One region of the Microbacterium sp. LWH13-1.2 genome, then DNA from elsewhere that is predicted to be linked to it. Evidence: predicted binding sites of a transcription regulator. Region 1 holds the regulator's gene; the other holds the start of a gene.

Evidence for each region. The regulator LexA, encoded in region 1, represses DNA repair genes until DNA is damaged. The targets are predictions, from matches to a motif close to TCGAACANNTGTTCGA.
Region 2: a site for LexA is predicted at 2,320-2,335, ahead of MRBLWH13_RS09885 (DUF222 domain-containing protein). Genes of this name have one in related genera too.

The regions. Positions count from the first base shown of each region.
Region 1 is NZ_CP151635.1:1,961,558-1,967,742, forward strand. It holds gene hisH (imidazole glycerol phosphate synthase subunit HisH) at 1-522, opposite strand, end outside; gene hisB (imidazoleglycerol-phosphate dehydratase HisB) at 519-1,136, opposite strand; gene MRBLWH13_RS09315 (histidinol-phosphate transaminase) at 1,133-2,227, opposite strand; gene MRBLWH13_RS09320 (LysM peptidoglycan-binding domain-containing protein) at 2,301-2,663, opposite strand; gene lexA (transcriptional repressor LexA) at 2,945-3,631, shown strand; gene MRBLWH13_RS09330 (prolyl oligopeptidase family serine peptidase) at 3,677-5,536, shown strand; gene smpB (SsrA-binding protein SmpB) at 5,537-6,013, opposite strand; gene ftsX (permease-like cell division protein FtsX) at 6,115-6,185, opposite strand, start outside.
Region 2 is NZ_CP151635.1:2,072,516-2,078,700, forward strand. It holds gene MRBLWH13_RS09875 (ABC-F family ATP-binding cassette domain-containing protein) at 1-1,402, opposite strand, end outside; gene MRBLWH13_RS09880 (hypothetical protein) at 1,442-2,242, opposite strand; gene MRBLWH13_RS09885 (DUF222 domain-containing protein) at 2,365-3,723, shown strand; gene MRBLWH13_RS09890 (hypothetical protein) at 3,861-4,367, shown strand; gene MRBLWH13_RS09895 (hypothetical protein) at 4,640-5,206, shown strand; gene MRBLWH13_RS09900 (hypothetical protein) at 5,538-6,185, shown strand, end outside.

The DNA of each region.
Region 1 (6,185 bases):
TCCGTACGTCGTCCACGTCAGCACAGGCTGCGGGAACGGCGGGATGACGTCGAGTTCCCACGACTGCGCAGCGTATGAGTGCACGAAATAGAAGCGTTCGTTCTCGATCCCCTTGAAGAGCACCGAGTCGGCGCCGGATTCGACGGTGTTCCAGCCCATGTGCGGCAGCACCGGAGCGTTCAGTTCGGTGACGGCTCCCGGCCATTCACCGAGACCCTCCGAATCGTGACCGCGCTCGACGCCGTGGGAGAAGAGCACCTGCATTCCGACGCAGATGCCGAGGACAGGTCGCCCGCCGGCGAGCCGCCGATCGATGATCTCGTCGCCGCCATGTGCGCGAAGCGCGTCACGAACGGCCTGGAAGGCACCCACGCCGGGCACGACGAGGCCGTCAGCCTCGAGCGCCTCCTTGCGGTCGCGCGTGAGCACTGCATCCGCCCCCGCCGCGAGGAGCGCCTTCACCGCAGAGTGCACGTTGCCGGACTCGTAGTCGAAGACGGCGACCCGAGGAGCAGTGCTCACAGCGCACCCTTGGTCGACGGGATGCCGTCGACCAGCGGATCGAGCGCCTTGGCCTGGCGGAACGCACGTGCGAAGGCCTTGTACTCGGCCTCGGCGATGTGGTGCGGGTCGCGCCCGCCGAGCACACGCACGTGCACCGTCAGACCGGCGTTGAACGTGATGGCCTCGAAGGAGTGACGCACGAGGGAGCCCGTGAAGTGACCGCCGATGAGGTGGTGCTCGAAGCCTGCAGGCTCCCCGGTGTGCACGAGGTACGGACGGCCCGAGATGTCGACGACGGCCTGTGCCAGCGCCTCGTCGAGCGGAACGAGGGCGTCGCCGTAGCGGGAGATCCCCGACTTGTCGCCCAGCGCCTCCCGGATGGCCTGGCCGAGCACGATCGAGATGTCCTCGACCGTGTGGTGCGCGTCGATCTGCGTGTCGCCGGATGCGCGCACGGTGAGGTCGGTGAGCGAGTGCTTCGCGAACGCCGTCAGCATGTGGTCGAAGAACGGCACCGACGTGTCGATACGGCTCGCACCGGTTCCGTCGAGGTTCAGCTCGAGCTCGACGGTGGACTCCGACGTGCTGCGCACACGCGTGGCGGTGCGCGGGGTCTGGGCGGGGGTGCTCATGAAGCCGATCCTATCGAGGCGAGGGCATCGAGGAATGCGGTGGTCTCCGCCTCGGTGCCGGCGGTGACGCGGAGGTGTCCGGGGATCCCGACGTCGCGGATCAGCACTCCCCGGTCGTACAGCTGCTGCCAGACCTTCTGCGGCTCTGCCACTCCTCCGAAGAGGACGAAGTTAGACCACGACTCGTGCGGGGTGTAGCCGAGCGCCTCGAGGGTCGCCGAGATGCGATCGCGCTGCTCGACGATCTCCTCGACCATGCCCAGCATCACATCGGAGTTGCGCAGCGCTGCGACGGCTGCGGCCTGCGTCAGCGCACTGAGGTGGTAGGGCAGCCGCACGAGGCGCAGCGCGTCGATGAAGGCCGGATCGGCGGCGAGATAGCCCACGCGGGCGCCCGCGAACGCGAACGCCTTGCTCATCGTGCGCGAGACCGCGAGCCGCGGGCGCCCCTCGAGCAGGGTCAGCGCGGAGGCTGCGTCGCGCGGAGCGAACTCCTGGTACGCCTCGTCGACCACGACGATGCCGCGGGATGCCTCATAGACGGCCTCGACGACGTCGAGGCCGAGCGGCGTGCCCGTGGGGTTGTTCGGCGAGCAGATCAGGATGACGTCGGGGTCGACCTCCGCGACCTGTGCGGCCGCCTCGTCCGGTGTGATCGTGTAGTCGGGCTGCCTGGTGCCCGCGATCCATCGTGCTCCCGTGCCCTGCGAGATCAGCGGATACATCGAGTAGGTCGGTGCGAAGCTGAAGGCCGTGCGACCAGGGCCGCCGAATGCCTGCAGGATGTGCTGCAGCACCTCGTTCGACCCGTTGCCCGCCCAGATCCGGCTGGCGTCGAGGCCGTGACCGAGGTATTCGGCGAAGCCCTCGCGCAGTGTGGTGAACTCGCGGTCGGGGTAGCGGTTGACGTCACGAAGCGCGACCGCGATGTCATCGAGGATGTCGCTTGCTACGGCATCCGGAATCGGATGAGTGTTCTCGTTGACGTTGAGGGCGACCGGCAGCGGCGCCTGGGGGGCCCCGTACGGCGTGAGCCCTCGGAGGTCGTCGCGAAGGGGGAGGTCAGCGAGTGATGCAGTCACCCTTCCCATGGTAAGCGTCGTGAACCCCACGGATGCGCGCGGTGACAGAGAATGAAGCCCGCCCGTCGCCCGCGCCGATCGCTCACTCGGAGTACTGCGCGGGGATCGCCAGTTCCTGGCCGATCTGGAGGGCGCCGCCACGGAGCATGTTCAGGCGTGTGATGTCACCGATGACCTCGCGCGGGTCTGCACCGGGTGCGATGCCCTCGGCGATCGACCAGAGCGTGTCGCCCGGCATCACGGTCACGGTGGCGAAGGAAGCCGCCGCGACCTGCTCACCCGAGGCCATCGCACTGCCGCCGCTCAGCGCGGCGAAGGCGATGCCCGCCGCGAGCGGGAGTGCGGCCAGCGCGAGCACGACGCGACGACCGCGCACCGTCAGACGGAGCTTCGTCGCCGGACGTGCCGGGAGGACTGCTGCGTTGCTGAAGGCGATGGTGCTCATGTCGTGCTCCTCTGCATCTACCGCGTGAGCGGTGAAGTTGGCGTAGCGTTCGCATTCGCGCCTCGGCCGGGAGCCGTGAATGCGAAGCTACGTTCCGAAGTTATCTTCGAATTCGAACATCTGTCAAGCGTTCTTCGAAAAACTACCCGCGAATCAGAAGACACGCTCGAACAGATCTTCCACATCTGGCCGATTCTCGGATACGGTTTCGATACGAACACCCCACCACGGGCCTCCGACATTCGAACTGAGACGCCGGAATCGCACACCTGAGGAGCACCATGAGCGACAACTCCGCCACCGACGCCGAGGTTCCGCGCACCCGTCGCCGGAAGAGCCTGAGCCCCAAGCAGATGGCGATCCTCGAGGTCATCCAGACGTCGATCAGCAGGTACGGCTACCCGCCGAGCATGCGCGAGATCGGAGACGCGGTGGGACTCAAGTCGCTGTCGAGCGTGACTCATCAGCTCGGGCAACTCGAACTCAGCGGCTACCTGCGCCGCGACCCCGGCAAGACCCGCGCCATGGAGGTCCTGATCGATCTTCCCGGCACGAGCGGCGAGAACCCGGCAGACGTCGCGACTCCCGTGGGCGATGCCGCCCTGGTTCCCCTGGTCGGCCGGATCGCCGCCGGCGTTCCCATCACCGCCGATCAGCAGGTCGAGGAGATCTTCCCGCTCCCGCGCCAGCTCGTCGGCAAGGGCGATCTCTTCATGCTGAAGGTCTCCGGAGAGTCGATGATCGACGCTGCCATCTGCGACGGCGACTGGGTCGTCGTCCGCTCGCAGGGCAGCGCGGAGAACGGTGAGATCGTGGCGGCGATGCTCGACGGCGAGGCGACGGTCAAGGTGCTCCGCCGTCGTGACGGCCACACCTGGCTGCTGCCGCGCAACTCCGCATTCGAGCCCATCCTCGGTGACGAGTCCGTCATCCTCGGAAAGATCGTCGCGGTACTGCGCGCCGTCTGACGGCCTCCGAACGCACGGCTCAGGAGCCACGCCTAGGCTCGAAGCATGTCTTCGCCGTTCGGTACCTGGACCTCCCCTTTCTCTGCAGCCCGGATCGCCGCGTCCTCTCCGAGGATCGACGGCTCGGCATTCGTCGGCGACGAGATCTGGTGGGGAGAGTCGATTCCTTCCGAGGGTGGTCGGCTCACCGTGCGCAGCTCGACCGGCGCCGAGATCCTCCCTGCTCCGTGGAGCGCCCGCTCCCGCGTCCACGAGTACGGCGGTGGAGCGTGGACCGCGGACGCCGAGGGCACGCTCTACTTCGTCGACGCGAAGGATCAGCGGGTGCGCCGGATGCGCCGCGGAGGCGAGCCCGAGCCGCTGACACCCGCAGGCCCCGCCCACGGCGGTCTGAGACTGCAGCAGGGGCGGCTCTTCGCCGTCCGTGAGGACCTCACCAGCACCCCTCATCGTCGCGGCATCGTCGAGATCCCCGTCGACGGCTCCGCGGCGGCGGACCCGACACTGGTGAGGACCGTCGTCGAGGGCGACGCCTTCTACGGGCATCCGGCGCTCTCACCCGACGGGTCACGGATCGCCTGGGTGCAGTGGACGGGCGCGCAGATGCCCTGGCAGCGCGCCACGCTCACGATCTCCGATGGGGTCGAGACCCTCGAGCTGCCGACGCGTGCGGCCCTCCAGCCCGAGTGGACGGGCATCGACGAGCTGTTGTACGCGGATGACCCGAGCGGCCGATGGGCGCTGCATCGCCAGGAGCTGGACCGTCTCGACGTCGCTGCGCCTGCCGTGCGTGTCGACGACGTCGACGCGGACACGGGATACGGCCTCTGGGTGCTGGGCAACCGCTGGTATCGCCCCCTCGACGACGGCCGGATCGTCGCGGTGCGCACGAACGGACGCGACGAGGTCGTCCTGCTCCACGCGGACGGAAGTGCCCGCACGCTCGCCGTGCCCGCCGACGGCCATGTCAGCGTCGACGACGTCTCGGGATCCCGCGTCCTTCTCTCGGGTAACAGCTCGACCACGACACCCGGCGTGTGGTGCGTCGACGTCGACTCCGACGAGGTGACCGCGGTCACCGGAGCAGAACCGAGCGACGCGGCGTGGATGCCCCCCGCCGCACCGATGCTCATCGACGGTGCGCACGGTCCGGTACATGCGTTCGCCTATCCGCCTGCCCACCCCACGGCCTCGGCACCGGCGGGAGAGCTTCCTCCCTACGTGGTGCTCGTCCACGGCGGTCCCACAGCGCACGTGACGGGAGCCGTGTCGGCCGTCATCCCCTTCTACACGAGCCGGGGCATCGGTGTGCTCGACGTGAACTACGGCGGTTCGACCGGGTACGGGCGCGCATACCGAGAACGACTCGACGGAGAGTGGGGCGTGGTCGACGTCGACGACGTGATCGCGGCCGCGAGAGGCCTCGCCGAGACGGGTGTCGCGGATCCTGCGCGCATCGCGATCCGTGGTGGCTCCGCCGGCGGTTGGACCGTGCTCTCCGCTCTCGTGCGCGGCGGGACCTTCGCCGCGGGGATCAGCCGATACGGTGTCACGGACCTCCGGATGCTGGCCGAGCACTCCCACGACTTCGAAGCGCACTACATCGAGGGCCTTGTGGGTCCACTGCCCGAGGCCGAGGAGCTGTACGTCGCCCGCTCACCGCTGACGCACGTCGACCGTATCGACGTGCCCGTGCTGCTCATGCAGGGCGCGGATGACCGTGTCGTGCCGCCTGCGCAGTCGGAAGCCGTGCGCGACGCCCTCGACGCCCGAGGCATCGATCACGAGTATGTCCTGTACCCGGGCCAGGGCCACGGATTCCGCTCGACCGAGACGATCGTCGACGCCCTCGAGCGTGAGCTCGCGTTCCTCGGGCGTGCGTTCGGATTCACCCCGTCGAGCTGATCAGTCTCCGGTGCGGTTGCGCAGGCGCATCGCCCGCTCGGCCTCGCGCGTGTCCTGACGTTCGCGCAGGGTCTGACGCTTGTCGAACTCGCGCTTTCCCTTCGCGAGAGCGATCTCGACCTTGGCACGCCCGTCGGAGAAGTACAGCTTGAGCGGGATCAGGGTGTAGCCGCCGGCCGACACGGCATGCTGCAGCTTCGCGATCTCTTCACGGTGCAGCAGCAGCTTGCGGATGCGCTTGGCAGAGTGGTTCGTCCAGTGGCCCTGCGAGTACTCCGGGATGTGCACGGAGTCGAGGAAGACCTCGTTCCCCTTGACGAACGCATATCCGTCGCTCAGGTTCGCGCGCCCCTGACGCAGCGACTTCACTTCGGTGCCGGTGAGCACCATCCCCGCCTCGTACGACTTCTCGATGTTGTAGTCGTGACGTGCGCGACGATTGGTCGCGATGACCTTCTCCCCGCGTTCCCTGGGCATGATTCTCTCCTGATCCGCGTCGCGCAGTGGTTCAAGAGCCCGATGCCGGGCGCACGACAGCCTGTCAGTCTATACCGACGACGCACCCGCCGGCGACGTGGTCAGGTGCGCAGCCAGCGGCGGATCGCGAAGCCGGCCGACAGCGCGGCCAGGACGACGCCGATACCGATCA
Region 2 (6,185 bases), 110 kb from region 1:
GGGTTCCCGACCACGAATCGAGCAGGTCCTCGATCGCCGCGAGCATGTCGGTGTCGAGATCGTTGGTCGGCTCGTCGAGGATGAGCACGTTGGGCTGGTCGAGGAGCACGAGCAGCAGCTGGAGGCGACGCTGTTGACCGCCCGAGAGGTCTTTCACCGGAGTCGAGAGCTGCGCCGAGTCGAAGCCGAGCCGCTCGAGCAGCTGCCCGGGGGTGAGTTCCTGCGCCTTGGATCCCGCGCCCATCGTGTAGGACGTGCGCAGACGCGAGATCACGACGCGCACCGGCTCGCGCCGCACGTCCTCCAGCTCGTCGAGGCGCTGGGTGAGGGTCTTGACCTTGACGGTCGTGCCGCGCTTCACGCGGCCGACGGTGGGCTCGACCGTGCCCGAGATGAGCCCGAGTAGCGTCGACTTGCCCGCACCGTTGACGCCGAGGATTCCGGTGCGCTCCCCCGGTGCGATGCGCCATTCGACGTCGCGGAGCACCTCGCGCGTGCCACCGTCGGCGGTCGGGTAGGTCACTCCGACGTCGAGCAGGTCCACGACGTCCTTGCCGAGGCGTGAGACGGCGAGCGACTGCAGCGAGATCTTGTCGCGGATCTCGGGCACGTCGGCGATGAGCTCGTTGGCCGCGTCGATACGGAACTTCGGCTTCGCGGTTCGGGCCGGTGCGCCTCGGCGCAGCCAGGCGAGCTCCTTCTTGGCGAGGTTCTGTCGCTTGGCCTCGGTCGCGGCCGCCATCCGGTCGCGCTCCACGCGCTGCAGGATGTAGGCCGCATAGCCGCCCTCGAAGGGCTCGACGATGCGGTCGTGCACCTCCCAGGTCTCGGTGCAGATCTCGTCGAGGAACCACCGGTCGTGAGTCACGACCATGAGGGCGCCCGAGTTCGCACTCCAGCGCTTCTTGAGGTGCCCGGCAAGCCACGTGATGGCTTCGACGTCGAGGTGGTTGGTGGGCTCATCGAGGGCGATGACGTCCCAGTCGCCGGTGAGCAGCTTGGCGAGCGAGACACGACGACGCTGGCCACCGCTGAGGGAGCCGATCTCGGCGTCCCAGGGCAGATCCTTCAGCAGACCCTCGATCACATCGCGGATGCGCGGATCGCCGGCCCACTCGTACTCCGGGGTGTCACCGACCACCGCAGCGCTGATGGTCAGGTCGTCGCTGAGGGTGTCGGCCTGGTCGAGGACGCCGATGGTCGTGCCGCCGCGCACGGTGACGCGGCCCGAATTCGGCTCCTTGGTTCCGGCCAGCATGCCCAGGAGGCTCGACTTGCCGTCGCCGTTGCGGCCGACGATGCCGATGCGGTCGCCCTCTTCGATGCCGAGGGTCACGGAGTCGAAGACGACCCTCGTCGGATATTCGAGGTGAAGGGCTTCTGCCCCGAGAAGATGTGCCATGTTGCTTCCCAGGGTAGTCGGGCGCGCTGGGTGAGCCGGTCAGACTAGGGCGACCTCGATCGCAGGAGCATGCCTCGCCTGCATCCGGTCGTCCCAGTGCCCGAGGAGTTCGAACGTCGCGATCCGGAAGGCGAGAGCGCGGATCAGGAACTGCCGGTCCACGTTCCTGGCGTCTGCGAGCCGGATCATATCGGCGGGGTCGAGGCCGTGCCAGCACACGGCGTCGGCGAGGACGATCGCATCGGCGAAGCCGACCGGACGCCAGTAGGGTGCCCAGTCGATGACCACCGGGGGCTGTCCCGGCTCGAACATCACGTTGCCGAGAAGATCTGCGTGGATGATCTGCGCTGTCGCCGAGACCGGGCGGAAGGCGGCGATCAGACGATGGAGGGTAGCATTCGCCGCTGGTGGCTCGTCTTCCTGCCAGGCGATTCTGTCGGATCTCGCCCACGGATCGTCAGCATGATCGAGGAAGTCGGGGCGGTCGAGGCCTCGGACCGCCTGGTGGAACGCGTCCCCCGCGTCGAGCACGTCGGTCACGCGCGTCTCATCCGCGGCACCCGGGAGCCACCGCCAGGCCTCCCACCCGTCGAGCGTCCACGCTCCGGATCGGGTGGCGATCGGACGGGGAGTGCGGAACCCCGCGGAGTGGGGCAGCGTCGAGAGGACGTTCGCCTTCCATACCGTCTCGCCGTCGCCTGCCGACGGGCGCAGCACCGTGTCGCCGGCCCGCCAGGTCAACCCTCGACCGCCGGGAAGATTCAGAGGTTCCGAGTGGTGCGCGCTCCCGATTCCGAACTCGGCGAGCGCGGCGCGTGAGGGTGAGAGTGCCGTCGCCATGGGTCGAGGCTATGGCAGCGTTGCTGTCTCTGCTCGAGAATCTGCGGCTTATCGCCGCATTGCATATCGGGAATATGTCGAATCTTTCTTCGAATGTCGGTGGTCCCTGATCTACTTAATGCATGACAGCGCTGCTCGACGCGACGGACTCCCAGATGGCGACACTCGCCGATCTGGTGTCGTCGCTGCAGATCGCGGAGGCGACGGTGAGCAGCATGATGGCGGCTCGCGACGGCCTTCTCGCGATCGCCGGGCGACTGGCGATCGACATCGCGAAACAGGGCGACCATCCTGATCGCGGCGACCACTCGATCCGCACGATCGCCGCCGAGATCGCGACCGTGCAGCACGTCAGCGATCGCACCATCGAGCGACGGATGGCAGCTGCGGGAATGATGATCGACCTCTTCCCCACCGTGTGGGAGGCGCAGGGCCAGGGGCGCATCAGCGCCGCGCATTCCCGGGTCATCGTCGATGCCGGGTCGCACATCGAGTCGCCGAGCGCCCGCCAGGCGTACGCGACGATCATGCTCCCTCTCGCCGAGGTCGAGTCGCCCAATCGGCTGCGGGCGCTGGCGCGTCGAGTGGCCGAGCGATTCGCGCCCACGACCGTGACGGAGCGACACCGCAAGGCGCGCGCTCAGCGGCGCGTCTGGGTGACTGACGGCGAAGACGGGATGGCCGGGTTGCACGTGCACGCGCCCGCGGCGCTGATCCACGGCATGTTCGACCGCCTCTCGCAGATGGCGCATGCGCTGCGCGACGAGAACCTCCGCGCGAGGCGGGAGGCTAAGCGAGAAGGACGAGAGTTCGAGGCCGACGACCGAACGGTCGATGAGATCCGCGCCGATCTGCTCACCGATCTGGTGCTCAGCGGCACTCCGACCGGGCATGACACCGAAGACGGGCTGCTCGCACAGATCATGGCTCGCATCGAGGTCACGGTTCCGGTGACGACCCTGATGGCCGATGATGCGAGCCCGGCGTCGGGCGACCAGATCCCGACCGGTGACGGCTCCGCGACTCCGCCAGCCGAACTCGATGGCGTGATCCCCATCGATACCGACACCGCGCGGAAGCTCGCAGGCACGGCCACGGGGTGGGATCGAGTGATGACTCATCCGATCAGCGGGCGGGTACTCGCAGTCGACCGATACAGGCCCGGCAAGCACCTACGACGACATCTTCGAGCGAGAGACCAACGTTGTCGATTCCCCGGGTGCGGGATCGCGGCGCGGAAATGCGACCTCGACCACAATCACGCAGCATCGGCGGGTGGCGCGACCTGCGAGACGAACCTCGCCGCGTTCTGTCGGCGACATCACGTCCTGAAACACCACTCCCCCTGGCACGTGGGACAGAAGCCGGGCGGGGTCATGGAGTGGACGAGCCCCACCGGTCGCACCTACATCGACACTCCTCCTGCACCGAACACGGTCACCTTCACCGTGGCCGACGATGCAGCCCGCGCGCCGTTCTGAGCGAAGTGCTGGTCGACGTCTGGTGCTGTGGATAACTGCGGCGGCACCGACCGCACGTTGACTACGGTGGCGCGGTGACCCCTCCTCGCTTGCGACCCTCGCCCGCTCCCCGACCGATGACGACGCGCACAAGAAGTGTGGCTGTCGTGCTGGTTGCGTTCGCGCTCAGCTCACTGCTGGGGTGCGCACCGGAGCCGGCACCGGTGCCCACGCCGACGCCCGCCTTCGCCAGCGAGGAAGAGGCGTTCGCGGCGGCGGAAGAGGTGTACCGGGCATACTTTGACGCCCTAAGCGCTCGGGCACGTGGTGATTCTGAGCCTGACCCACAAGAGTTTCTTACGTCTCTCGCGCTCGAAAGCGACATCGAGGCTCAAAGGTCACTACGTGAATGGGGGCTACGGGCCAGCGGGGAGGCGAAGATCCTGTCTTTCCGCGGGACAGAGGCAAGTGTTGGCGAGCCGACCGGGAAAGTCGAAGGAATGGTGTGCATCGACGTATCTGAGTTTCGAGTCGTTGATGCGGGCGGCATCGACGTAACCCCTCCTGACCGAGGCGACGTTGTCGCGCAGCTCGTGGAATTCTCCGGAGACGGCGATAACCTGCTGATCGCTCACGAGGACTCCGCAGATGGGGAAACATGCTAACCAGAACAGCGACGGCCTTGATGGCCGTCGCAATAGTGCTGGCGATGCCTAACGCTGCCACTCGGGCTAGTTCGGGCTGCACCACGTCCTCGCAAATGATGGGCCTCTGCGGTTCAACCGACGGCTCGTCTCTTACGATCTCCGGCACGCAACAGCAGCAGGGTACCAACCCGAACACGGACACACGTCGAACTAATGGGGGCCCGGGCGGCCCCTCCGACCCCAGCGCACCATCGGGGCCGAGCCAGGAGGCGATCGATCTCGCGGCGTGCATGGATGACTCGGGCACCACGCGATGCGCACCCCGTCTGAACCGGCCCGCTGCCCCGGCGACGACCCCGCTGGCGACGGGCACTCCGACGATCGTCATCTCCGACCTCGCGCGGTTCGCCCCCGCATCCGTCCTCGCCACCGCCGAACCCGGAAACGTCGGAATCGCCGGGATGCCGACCAACTTCACCGCTGCTGCGACACCGCAGGTCCAAGGCGGCGAGCTGTTCGGCGTGCCACTGCGCGTGCGATTCGTCCCGGCCGGATACGACTACACCTACGGCGACGGCAGCTCCGCGACACTCACGACGCCAGGGCAGACCTGGGAGGCGCTCGGCCAAGCACAGTTCACGCCGACCCCGACCAGCCACGTCTACCGCAAACCGGGCGTGTACCCGGCCCGCGTGGACATCCGGTACACCGCACAGGTGGACCTCGGCGGCGGATGGATCGACATTCCCGGGCAGCTCACGACCAACGGCGCCACGCAGGAGATCCGCATCCTCGAGGCCCGCACCGCGCTCGTCGCCCACACCTGCGACGAGAACCCGGCCGGCGTCGGCTGCTGAGGAACGCACCACAGCAGCACGCCAACAAGAACGAGCCCCCGGCCCCGAAGGTCCGAGCGGCCCTGTTCTGCCAGATCGTTGATCGCTGTCTCGTACGACTCGACGATCTCGAGGAGGCTCGGCCTTCCGAGAGCAGATTCGCCCACGGCGCTCTGCTCCTCGAGAGGCAGCCGCCGACCGATCCCCTCCGGCATAAACTAGACACGTGCCATGGAGTCGCCGGGTGTTCTCGCTCTCACTAGCCAACCGCCAGGCAAAGCTGGTGCAGTCGAGAAGGCGACCCGGTCGCTTCGAGCTCAGCGTGGATGGAATTCCGCAGTCCGTCGTCTCGATGACCGAACCCACCGCCCTCGAGTACAGCTACACCCGACACATCGCCCGCGCAATGGATGCCGCCGCCGAGCCGGGTGCGCCGCTGTTCGCCGTGCATCTGGGGGCCGGAGCACTCACGCTGGCACGCTACGTCCAGGCGACGCGCGCCGGATCACCTCAGCTGGTGGTGGAGTTCGAACCCGCGCTCTACGCCGCCGTCATCGACGCGTTGCCATTGCCTCCCGGGTCTGACATACGAGTCATCCTCGGTGACGCTCGGACGGTCGCGGACGCCGCTTTTCCGAATGAGAAGATGTCGCCGGTGCAGTCATCTCCATCCCCCGGACTTGACGACGCAACGAGTTATCGCACCGCAATCGACACCGATTGGATGGAGGCGTGCTTCACCGTCGTCGATCTCTGGGATGCCGCCGTCATCCGGCATCGTGTGGCCAGCCAGGAGTTCTATCGCCGGGTCGCCGCGCGCTCCGCAGCAGCGGGCGTGGTCGCCGTGAACCTGCTCGACGGGCATCCGTTCGAATACTCACGACGACAGGCCGCGACCCTGAGCACCGTGTTCGATCACGTCGCTGTCGTGCTCGACGCAGAGCCGGAAGATGCGGAAGGGCCACTCGGCAACGTCGTCATTTTCGCGAGCGATGAGCCG